DNA from 2 places in the Steroidobacter sp. genome. Region 1 is predicted to be linked to the other one. Evidence: riboswitches for the same ligand, from Rfam matches in the RefSeq annotation. Region 1 holds a riboswitch; the other holds the start of a gene.
What was found. Region 1 has a riboswitch for cobalamin ahead of VGD45_RS24555 (cobaltochelatase subunit CobN). Riboswitches for the same ligand answer to the same signal wherever they lie in the genome.
Positions count from the first base shown of each region.

Region 2: linked by a shared signal. The riboswitch ahead of VGD45_RS25440 (ribonucleoside-diphosphate reductase subunit alpha) and the one ahead of VGD45_RS24555 (cobaltochelatase subunit CobN) in region 1 are both predicted to bind cobalamin.

Region 1 is NZ_DASWTF010000039.1:39,841-45,857, forward strand. Features, by position in the region: gene VGD45_RS24535 (histidine phosphatase family protein) at 1-457, opposite strand, end outside; gene VGD45_RS24540 (adenosylcobinamide-GDP ribazoletransferase) at 442-1,236, opposite strand; gene cobT (nicotinate-nucleotide--dimethylbenzimidazole phosphoribosyltransferase) at 1,233-2,243, opposite strand; gene cobU (bifunctional adenosylcobinamide kinase/adenosylcobinamide-phosphate guanylyltransferase) at 2,270-2,863, shown strand; cobalamin riboswitch at 2,873-3,089, shown strand; gene VGD45_RS24555 (cobaltochelatase subunit CobN) at 3,070-6,017, shown strand, end outside.
Region 2 is NZ_DASWTF010000041.1:19,762-25,778, reverse strand. Features, by position in the region: gene VGD45_RS25450 (YqaA family protein) at 1-190, opposite strand, end outside; gene VGD45_RS25445 (ribonucleotide-diphosphate reductase subunit beta) at 268-1,284, opposite strand; gene VGD45_RS25440 (ribonucleoside-diphosphate reductase subunit alpha) at 1,293-3,683, opposite strand; cobalamin riboswitch at 3,898-4,132, opposite strand; gene VGD45_RS25435 (TonB-dependent receptor) at 4,175-6,017, opposite strand, start outside.

The sequences.
Region 1 (6,017 bases):
CCAGACAACGCAAAACGCGCAGCGGCCCGCCGTGCGCGACGATGGCGCAGCGGGAGACCGGCGCGGGGAGCGCCGCTCGATACCAGGTGGCGACTCGGGTCCATAGAGCTTGTTCTGTTTCTCCTCCGGGGGGCGACCGGTTCCAGGGATCCGCAGCCCACGGGTCGCTATGTTCCCTCGGAATTCGAGTCCACGGCAATTGCTCCCATTGCCCGAAGTCGAGCTCCTGGAGGTCGGGCGCCAAGGTGAGCGTGCATGCGTCTCTTTGCGCCAGCGCCGTCGCCAGGCGTGCGCAACGCTGTGCCGGACTCGAATAGATCAGATCGAACTTGGGCAGTCGCTCGAGGGCCAATTGAATATCGCTGTCCGCCGTCTCCGCGAGCGCCACGTCCGTGCGACCGTAACAAATGCCGTTCGCGACCGCCGGCGCGGTGTGCCGGATCAGAAAGAGTTCCACGACGCCAGCATGGCCACGTAAAAACTGATTTCGGTCAGCTGCTGCGCAGCGCCCAGCGTATCGCCGGTGAAGCCGCCGAGCCGTCGCATGAACCAACGAGCCAAGGCGTACAGCACCAACAGCGCGCCGAAGAAACCCGCGACCGCGTGCATGCCGCACCAGTACAACGGTGCGATACCTATCAAGGCCGCGAAGACGAATTCGCCTCGTCCCATCGGCTGAGCAACCGCTCGTGCTCGTGACAGCTCCGGATTGCCGACATAGCTGCCGGCAAACAGCAGCGTCACCGCGCAAGCACGCGAGAACGCATGGCCTGAGATCAATACAACGATCGCCAGTGTCACAGGCAGGGCGCTCAGCGCTGCAACTTTGATCAGCACTGTGAGAACGAGCGCAGCGACACCAAACGTGCCGATGCGCGAGTCCTTCATGATCTCCAGCGCTCGCTCGCGGGTCGCTCCGCCGCCCAATCCATCGAAAGTGTCCGCCAGGCCGTCCTCATGAAATGCACCTGTTAGAAATATAGTCGCAGCCGTGCTGAGGATGACCGGCAGTGGCCCGGGCAGAATCAAACTCGTCGCCCACAACACCAGCGCGCCGACGGCTCCAACGAAGATGCCCACGGCGGTGAAATATCGAGCTGTGCCGTTCAGATCCTCCGCCGAATGGCCCACCCAGGAAGGCATGGGCACGCGCGTGAAATACTGAATCGCCACGAGCAGCAGGCGCAGCTCGGTCAGCAGCCATGAAGGGCGGACGCTGTGCGCTTCGCTGTTCATGAGGCGCGATCGTCCACTCCGGCGGATTCGAAACTGGCCATTTCGGTCATCAAGCGTGCGGCAGCGTCGATGATGGGCCATGCCATCGCCGCGCCGGTGCCTTCGCCAAGTCGCATTCCGAGGTCGAGCAGGGGTTTCACATCGAGGTGCGCCAACAGTTGACGATGCGCGTGCTCGGCGGAGCAATGGCTGAAGATGCAGCGGGAACGCACTCGCGGATCGATTTCGATGGCGAGCAGCGCTGCGACAGTGACAGCGAAGCCGTCGATCACGGCGATACATTTCTCATCGGCCGTGGCGAGCAGCGCGCCAGTGATCATGGCCAGTTCGAACCCGCCGAACTCGGTGATTGTTTCGATCGGAGTGAGCTTCTCCGGCCGTCGCGCGGACGCCACCGCCAAACGTTCGCGCTTACGTGCGAGACCCACGTCGTCGAGCCCAGTGCCGCGCCCAACGCACTCGTCCAAGGACCAGCCCGTCCGCCGATGCAACAGCATGGACGCGCAGGCCGTGTTGCCGATGCCCATCTCACCAAACATCAACGCATTGGAACCTTGGCGCAGGGCGTCTTGCGCCAACGCCCGACCCGTAGCGATCGCATGCTCGCGCTGCTCGGCTGTCATCGCCGGCTCGATCCGGAAGTTGCGTGTGCCGCGGGCGGGGGCGCGAGCCAGAAGGGAAGGATGTTCGCCGATGTCGGTCGCGACTCCGGCATCGACGACGCGCAGGGTGATGCCATGCTGTCGCGCGAGTACATTGATGGCCGCTCCACCTCGCAGGTAGTTCAGCAGCATCTGGGCCGTGACCGACTGTGGGAAGGCGCTCACACCATCGGTGGCGATGCCGTGGTCGGCCGCAAATACAAACATTTGTGGCGCACGGAAAGCCGGCGTGTCGGTGTCGAGCGCGAGGCCGATGCGAACGGCGAGCGTCTCCAGCGTGCCTAATGAGCCCTGCGGCTTGGTGCGCGTGTCGAGTCGGCGTTGCAAGGCGGCGTTGGTTATCATATCGGTTGGAACTGTGAGTGCGGGCAATGAAAGACAACGAGTCAGGTGAGCGAACTTCGGCCGGGCGACGGCTGATTCTGGGTGGCGCGCGCTCCGGGAAGACCGCTCACGCCATCGCGTTGGCCAGGTCGCTGTCGGCGGCGCGAGGCATCTCCGTGACATATGTTGCCACGGCGCAAGCCCTCGATCAGGAAATGCAACATCGCATCTCGCTGCATCGTGCCGAGCGGCCGGCAACATGGCGAACCTTAGAAGCACCAGCCGGCCTTGCGCAAGCACTGCGCGATCACAGCGAGCCCGCCATCCTGGTCGTCGACTGCATGACGCTGTGGTTATCGAACGCATTGCTGAAAGATTTCCGCGAGGATGCGCCGACTGCCGTGCTGCCGAACTGGGAGTCCGAGCGCAGCGAATTTTTGCAATGGCTGCAAGCAGTTCGCGGCGATGTGCTGTTGATTTCCAACGAAGTCGGCGCGGGCATCGTCCCGTTGTCGCCGTTGTCCCGCCGCTTTCAGGACGAGCAGGGGCGGTTGAATCAGGCGCTCGCGGCGGTGTGCGACCAGGTGACGCTGGTGGTGGCCGGAATCGCCGTGCCCATCAAGCCGGCGGCCGGTCATTAATTGACGAACCCAAATTGACGAACTCAGAGTTTTCGCGCACTGTGCGCGCGAACGACAAGCAATGGGAACCGGGTGCAATGCCCGGGCTGCCCCCGCAACTGTAAGCGGTGCCGCCATCGAAGCTCCTGAAACATCGGGGCTGCCACTGGGCTGAACGGCCTGGGAAGGTGATGGCAAGGCGCGAAGCCGCGAGCCAGGAGACCAGCTTGCCGTGGTCGTCTTCGTGCAGCCGGGGTGTGCTGAACGAGCGGGAATTCCTGCAGCGACGACAGACTCGGTGCACGCTGAATGGCGGCGCCGTGATGTTGGTCAGCTTCGGGGTCCTGGACGTGCGCCGCTCGCAATTCCGCTTCGTTCTCCGCCGTTCGTGCGGATTTTTGTTGCTCCTGCTGCTTCCATTGCTCGCATCGGCGGCCACGCTGGTTGCGGTCGTTTCCGAGCGCAACTCCGGCGATCTCGCGCAGGCGGCTCGCGATTTCAATCGACGCCTGCCACAACATCGGCTGGTCTTTCGAACGACGGCGCAGATCGATGCGTTGAGCGACGCGCAGTTGCAGGAACTGATCGGCGGCGCGGATGCGCTGCTGCTCGCAACGGTGTTCAAGGAAACGGCCCAGCGCATTCAGGCATTGCTGCCGGAAGCGCAGGCGCGCGAGGTTATTGCTGTGGCTGGCGATCCTGCGCTTGGGCGTCAAAGTCGATGGCGCGGCAAACGTTTGTTTGCTGAAGAAGATCCGCGGTATGCGGAGTTGTCATCTCTCACCGCTGAGAAGGATGCTAGCGCGGAAACCGTCGCTGCCGCAGTTCGACGCCATCCACAGCTGACGCCTTGGATTCAAGGGCGAGCCTACTGGCAGAACCGCGGCGAATCGAATCTGATTTCGTTGCTGGCATTGCTCCTGTCCGAGCAGGATCGAGCGGCCGCCGCGGCCATCAAGCCCGTCGAAGATGCGCTGCCCATGCGCTTTCACTATCGGGGCGAATGGTTCACAGCCCAAACGCTTCCGTTGGCTGGGGGCCGGCGCGTCGTCGCGGTGCTCGAGGATCAGCACGCCGACGTCGTTTTGAGCGAAGCGATCTGCCGCGCGCTGAGCGAGCGATCCTTGGACTGCCTAACTGTGCTTGCTGGTTGGGGCAAGCCGAGCAGCGACGCGCTCGCGATCTTGCGTGACAAAGTCGGCGCTCGCCTGGGCGCAATCGTGTCGGTGCAGGACTTCATCGTCGGTGGCAGCAGCGATCGCGCGGTCGCGACTCGGCATCTCGATCAATTGGATGTGCCGGTGCTGAAGGCGTTGCGCTTGCACGATGTCACCGCCGACGGTTGGCGAATGTCCGAGCACGGCCTTGCTTGGGACAGTGTTTATTACCGCGTGGCCATGCCGGAGCTGCAAGGTATCAGCCAGCCTATCGTGGTCGCTGCCGCGGCCGCCGCGCAAGTGGATGCGCTCACTGGCATCGCCGTCACGCAAGTGGCGGCTATCCCCTCGCAGGTGGGCCAGCTGACTGCGCGCATCGACCGATGGATTCGTTTGCAGCAGACCAAGAACGCCGACAAGCACGTTGCCATTGTTTATTACAACCATCCGCCGGGGCGTCACAACATCGGCGCGGACAATCTCGACGTGCCGGCCTCGCTGCTGGAAATTCTGCGCGCAATGAAGCGCGAGGGCTATGACACCGGGCCGTTGCCTGAGTCATCCGCCGCGTTGCTGGAGAAATTGCAGCAGGATGGTGTGAATCTTCCCGAGCAGGGCGATGTGTTGCGAGCGATGGCGGCGCGCGTCGCCAACGTCAGCGCCGATCAATACGCGAAATGGTTCGCGACGCTGCCCGAAGCTTTGCAGAAAGAAATGACGGGCGGCCCGTTAGCCTTGCTGCAAGCAAACGTGTCGGCCGCTCAGGCGGCTCGCTTGCCGCAAGAAGCGCGCGGGCAAGTCACGCGCACGTTGCATGAGGTCGAGCATTTGCTGGAAGGCGCTCAGCATCCTGCTCGCGCTCGGGCCTTGGACCTGGTTCAGCAGCTCCAGGCGGCTTATGAAATTCAGCTGACCAAGGGCGGTAACGAAGCGCGCATCGACTCGCTGACTCGCGCCATTGCCGCCACGGGCATCGAGGGGTTGCGCGGCTGGGGCGAGTTGCCGGGCAATGTCATGGTGAACAAAGGCAAGTTGGTGTTGCCAGGCGTGCGCTTCGGCAAAGTGTTCGTGGGTCCACAGCCGCCGCGCGGCTGGGAGTTGAACGAGGAGTTGCTACACGCCAACACCAGCATCCCGCCGACGCACCAGTATCTCGCTTTCTATTTCTGGCTGCGCCATGAGTTTCGCGCGGATGCCATCGTGCATCTCGGGCGGCATTCGACATATGAGTTCCTGCCGCGCAAAGGCGTCGGTCAGGATGAGCTCGATTATCCGGCGCTCATCGCCGGCGACATTCCCGGGATCTATCCCTACATCGTCGATGGGGTGGGCGAGGGGCTGCAGGCGAAGCGACGGGGATTGGCTGTGATCGTGGATCATTTGATTCCGCCTCTCACCGCGACGCCGCTCTACGACGACCTCTTGCGCCTGCGACAACTGGTGGAGAGCTACGAGTCATCGAACAATCCGGCGTTGCGCAAGCAGGCAGCTGCGTCCATGCGCGGCCTGATCGATGAGTTGCATCTCAAGGACGCCTTGACCGCCAGCATGGATGCGGAGCTGAAGGTGCGCGGCATCTCGTTCGAACAGGCGGACGATGAGTTGCTGGTGCACGAGATCGGTCACTACCTCACGCACTTGCAAGAAGATTTCATGCCGCTGGGCCTGCACGTGTTCGGGAAGCCTTGGACCGCCGAAGCGTTGAACACGATGCTGGTGTCGATGAAGGCGGGCAAGGGCGATGAGGCTCTGCGTCGGAATCTGGAGAGCTCGCCATCGAATGAAATGCGAGCGCTGCTGCACGGACTGTCGGGTCGATTCATTCCGGCCGGTCCGGGCAACGATCCGATTCGCAATGCCGAGGCGCTGCCGACGGGAAGAAACTTTCATGGCCTCGACAACAGCCTGATTCCATCGCGGCTCGGTTACACGCTCGGCTCGAAGCTGGCGTCCGAGGCGCGCGCGAAAGTGGAAGAGGACGGCAAGGAGGCAGTCATTCTTTGGGCGTCCGATTCGGT
Region 2 (6,017 bases), on a different contig from region 1:
ATCTTCCCAGCCCCCAGTTGACCGTCGCTCCGAGCACATTGCCTATGCTGGCAACCGTGACCAGCAGCCACGCAGGATAGGCATCGGTCAGCAGCAACGCGACCAGCGCGGCCTCCGACTGCATCGGCAGAAAAGTGGCGGCCAGAAAACCGGCGAAAAATAGTCCCGTGTAGATCGCCAGATCCGGCATGTAGGCGCGAAGAGATACGACGTCCATCGATCCTGTCACGTTCACACCCCGGGCCGCAATAGTTGCATGGAACCGGATCAGAACGCTTCGTCGAAGGCGACCTCTCCCTGCACGCCCACCTGATAAGCCGAAACGCGGCGCTCGAAAAAGTTCGTCAGCTCCTGCACGTCCTGCAGCTCCATGAACGCGAACGGATTGCGAACGTTGTAGCGCGTCGGCAAATGCAACGCCCGTAGCCGCTGGTCGGCCACGTACTCCAGGTACTGCCGCATCTCGTTACGCGTGAGGCCAACGACACCGCCTGATAGCACGTCTTCAGCGAATGCAGCCTCGCACTCCACCGCCTCTTCGATCATCGTCTGCACCTGCCGAGCCCACGAAGCGTCGAACAGATGCGGCTCCTCACGGCGCACCGTGTTGATCACCTCGAACGCGAACGCCATGTGCGCGCTCTCGTCGCGGAACACCCAGTTGGTGCCAGCGGCCAGTCCGGGCAGCAGTCCGCGCGAGCGAAGGAAATACACATAAGCGAACGCACCGAAGAAGAACAATCCCTCGATGCAGCTGGCGAAGCACGTGAGGTTGAGCAGGAAGCGGCGCTTGTCGTCGTCGCTGGCGATGCGCTGCAAATCGAACACTGCATCGGTCCATTTCTGGCAGAACTCAGCCTTACGGCGAATCGAAGGAATGTTCTCGATGGCCGCGAACGCCTGAGCGCGCCGCTGCTGATCGGGCACATAGTTGTCGAGCAGCGTCAGATAGAACTGAATGTGCAGCGCTTCCTCGAACAGCTGGCGCGACAGATACATCCGCGCCTCTGGCGAATTGATGTGCCGGTACAAGCTGATGACCAGATTGTTCGACACGATCGAATCGCCAGTGGCGAAGAACGCCACCAGCCGCTCGATCAGGTGCCGGTCGGCTGGCGTCATTCGCTGCGACAGATGGCCAAGGTCGATCTGGAAGTCGATCTCTTCGACCGTCCAGGTGTTCTTGATCGCCGCCCGGTACATGTCGTAGAAGCGCGGGTAACGCATCGGACGCAATGTGAGATCGAAACCGGAGTCCAGCAACGACGATTTACCGGAAGTCATGACGGCGCTCACTGGCAGGCCTCGCACATTTCAGGGTTTTCCAATGAACACACCACTGCGGCTGTGTCGCTGACTTGCGCCTGCGTCGCCTGCACCGTCGTCTTGGCGATATTGGTCGCCGGGCGCGAGCGCAGGTAATACGTCGTCTTCACTCCACTCTTCCACGCGTACATATACATGCTGGAGAGCTGTCCGATCGTGGGGTTGGCGATGAACAGATTCAGCGACTGGCTCTGATCGATGTACGCGCCACGAGACGCTGCCAGGTCGATCAGTGCGCGCATCGGCACTTCCCACGCCGTGCGATAGATCGCACGCAGCGCCTCGGGAATATCAGCAATGCCTTGCACCGAACCGTCGGCGAGTTTGATCCGATTGCGGATCTCATCGGTCCACAAGCCGAGTTGCTTCAGCTCGTCCACGAGATACCGGTTCACCTGCAAGAAGTCACCCGAGAGCGTCTCCCGCTTGAACAGATTGGAAACCTGTGGCTCGATACACTCGTAGCAACCCGCGATGGATGCGATCGTGGCCGTCGGCGCGATGGCGATCAGCAGGCTATTGCGCAAGCCGTGCGCCTTGATTTCATCGCGCAACGCATTCCACTGCGCCACATCCGATGGCGTGACACCCCAGCTGTCGAACTGCAACTCGCCGTCGGCCGCGCGCGTGTCCTTGAACGCATCGTGCGCGCCAAGCTCGCGGGCCAGCTCCATCGAGGTGCGGAGCGCATGGAAGTAAATCGTCTCGGCAATGCGCGTCGACAGCTCCTTCGCCTGCGGACTGTCGAATCCCAGCCGCATCTGGAAAAACACGTCCTGCAAGCCCATCACGCCCAGTCCGACCGGCCGCCAACGCATGTTCGAGGCCCGCGCCGTCCCGATCGGATAGAAGTTCAGATCGATCACGCGGTCCAGCTGGCGCACGGCCGTCTGCACCGTTTGCGCAAGCTTGTCGAAATCGAACGAACCGTCGACCACATGCCGGCCGAGGTTGATCGAGCCGAGATTGCACACGGCGGTCTCGCCTTCGCTGGTGACCTCGAGAATTTCCGTACAGAGATTCGACAGATGAATCACGTTGCCGGCGCGCGCCGTCTGGTTGCCCGCGCGATTGCACTTGTCCTTGAAGGTCATCCAGCCGTTACCGGTCTGCGCCAGCGTGCGCATCATCCGGGCATACAGATCGCGTGCACGGACTGACTTGCGAGCCATGCCCTGCGCTTCGGCCTGGATATATGCCGCTTCGAATGCTTCGCCCCACAAGTCGGGCAGCTGCGGCACGTCCTTCGGATCGAACAGCGACCACATCTCGTCCTCTTCCACCCGATGCATGAACAGATCGCAGATCCAGTTGGCGAGGTTGATGTGATGCGTGCGACGGCCCTCGTCGCCGGTATTGTCGCGCAATTCCAGAAACGCCTCGATGTCCGCATGCCACGGTTCCAGATAAACGCAAGCCGCCCCTTTGCGCTTGCCGCCCTGATTTACCGCCGCGACCGACGAATCGAGCGTCTTCAACCAGGGCACGATGCCATTGGACAAACCATTGGTGGCGCGAATCAACGAGCCTTCCGAGCGCACCCGGTGCCACGCCACGCCGATGCCGCCGGAGAACTTGGACAGCAGTGCGATGTCCTTGTACTTGTCGTAAATGGATTCGAGCGAGTCAGCCGGAGAATCGAGCAGGAAACAACTCGACAGCTGCTCGTGCCGGGTGCCCGCGTTGAACAGCGTCGGCGAACTGGGGATGTAATCCAACGACGAGAACACGTGATAAAGGTCGATAGCTTCGTGCACGTTGGTGCTCAACGCGCAGGCGATGCGCATCCAGAACTGTTGCGGCGACTCCAGCGCGAGCCGGCGCGTCGGATGTTTGAGCAGATAACGGTCGTACAGCGTCTTCAGGCCGAAGTACTCGAACTCCTGCGTACGGCGCGCGTCGATGGCGTCGTTCAACTTACGCGCATTGCTCTCGACAAAGCTCATCACACGTTCGTTGATCAGCCCCACATCGAAGCCGAGGCGGATGGACTGCGAGAACGAGTACACGCCCTGCCCCTGCACTTCCTTGTCGATGAACCCCGCCAGTAACCGCGCCGCGAGTCGCGAATACTCCGGCTCCTCGAACGTGAACGAAGCGGCCGTGCGGATCGATAACTCATCCAACTCGCGCGTGGTCGCGCCGTCGTAGAGACCCGCGATTGTCTTCAGCGCCACTCGCATGGGATCGACTGCATCGAGGCTGTCCGCACAACGCGAAACAGCGCGAACGATCTTGTTGACGTCGACCGCTTCGCGCTCGCCATTGCGCTTGGTGACGCGCATCTGCGTGCGAGCCGAATGCGGCGGCGTCAAATGAAAATCGGCCTGATGAGAATCGGCGAGCGTTGCCATCATGTTCTTGTCCCCGAATCGATGGGGCTCGCGGACAAAAGACGACGAACAGCCCGCGCGCTCGGCACGAACCGTTACGACGGCCTTCGCTCCCGCGAGCGAGATCGGGTTATCGATGGAGGAATGCGGACAACGGAGACGCGCTTGCCTGCGAACGCAGCGACGCGAACATCCGCCTGCCCTTTCCCACGAGAGCCCGACAGCCTGTGCGCGCCTCGTCGACGCGCGATCCTCGGCAGGTCTTCGGGCTCATGGGCTTCGGTTACTTCTCGTAGCCGACCTACTTGGCGCCGCTTCCCAGGCTTCGAAGCCCAGTGCATTTCACGCCGTTCGTTCCCAATTACCGCTGCGGGGCAGCCCCGGAATGCGCGCCATGGCTAGCGCGGTCACCGGGTTCCCTTTTCAGCCTGCTCCAAAATACTGGGGCAGGCACCGAGGATGGACACAAGATATTGTGGTTCTCGGCGGGCGTCAACACCGACGACGCGACCGAACTAAAAGCTGGCGCTGAGTGTCACCCGAACCGTGCGCGGCTCGACGGGGTGGAAATGAATGTCTTCCACCGGCTCGGTCTCGTTGGCGAGCTGCGATTCATAGAAATACGTGATGTCGTTATCTTCGCTATCGAACACGTTGTAGACGGCCGCGCTGATTTTGTACCGCTGCCAGAACCGATAGCCGGCCTCCAGGTTCACGAGCGTGGTCGAACTCGAACGCACGCGATTGTCTTCGATGAGCGGCGCCGAGCCGAAGTGACGGAAGCGCGCGCCGCCGAACCAGCCCCTAGGATGATCGATGGCCAATCCCAGCGACGCGACGTTTTCGACGGCGCCTGGAATTCGGTCGCCTGCAGGGTCGTAGTCACCGAAGCGTGCGTGTGACCATGCGAGGTCCGCGTCAACGATGAACCAGCTCAGTGGATTCCAGATCACGGCAGCTTCGATGCCACGGCGCTCGCTGGCCCGGCTGGCTTCGGTCGTCCCGGCATCGCCGACGAACAGCAACTCGGAATCGAGCTTCAAGCTCCACAACGACACGCTGAACTGCGTGTTGGGCACCAGCGCCGTGCGCACTCCAACATCCAATCCGGTAGCACCCACGAGCGCATCTACCCTCTCCGCCGGTGTGACGCCGTCGGTCGGGTCGACCTGAATGGTCGTGCCGCGCGCGTCATTGCTGTGAAAGCCTTTGCCGGCGTTGAAAAAGAACTCCGTCTTGCTCCAAGGGCCGAGCACGAGCGAGAACTTCGGGCTTGCGATGGAATCGCTCTCGTCGCCTGAGTTTTGCGGGAGGCTCGCATCCACGTCGAACTCGAAGCGATCCGCGCGCAGCCCCACCGTCGTCCGCACATGGTCGCTCCAACGAGTGTCCAGACTACCGTAAACGCCATAGCTCGTTTGCCGAACGGCGTCCTCGCGCGTCGTATCGATTCGCTCCCGAGCGACCGTGCGATACAAGCCCACTTTGTCGATATCGTCGTGACGAACCTGCAAGCCGGAAGAAAATTTCTGCGATCGCCCCAGCCAGTCGAAGTCCCGATTCCAGGACCACTCGCCGCCGTAAACCCGGCGCTGATCGACCTGTTCGAACTGATCGCCGTTCTCGGGATCGGTGAAATAAGAAAAGTTCGAGATCAGATCCAGGTCGTAATCGATTGCATACAACAGCGTCTTGGATTGGCCCCCGCCGAGCGCAGTCGTCCAGTCCGCGGACAAGCTGTAACGATGCGAATCGCCACCGTCGGTGGGATCCACGGTGCCGAAGCGATCGATCGATCCGCTCTGCACGGCACGCAACGGAATTTGATCCGTGGAGCGCCACTCGCCTTCGTAACCTTGCGCCGTGATGCTGAAAGACCCGCCGTCAGTATCGCGGCTATAGCGCAACAGGCCATTGCGTTTGCGATAGTTCTCTTCGAGCTGCCACGGTCCGTCGATCAGCGCGTACTCGAAGCCCATCAACAATTGACCGCCGCCAACCTCAGCGGAGCCGGCGATCAGGCTGCGCATGTAATTGTCCTCGCCGCCTTCGAGCACAATCATCGGCGCCGCCAGCGCATGGCGATAGCGCATCTCCACCGCACCGGCGGCCGAGAAATTTCCCGTCTCGGCGTAGTAAGTTCCTTTGCGATACTCGATCGATTGCACGAGCTCAGGAATCACGAAGTTGATATCCGTGTAGCCCTGGCCGTGACCGTGCGTCGGCATGTTGACCGGCACGCCGTCGACGCTGGTTGCCAGGTCCGTACCGTGATCGAGATTGAAGCCGCGCAGGAAATATTGATTCGCCTTACCGTCGCCGCTGTGCTGAGTGACGATCAACCCAGGCACGACTTCG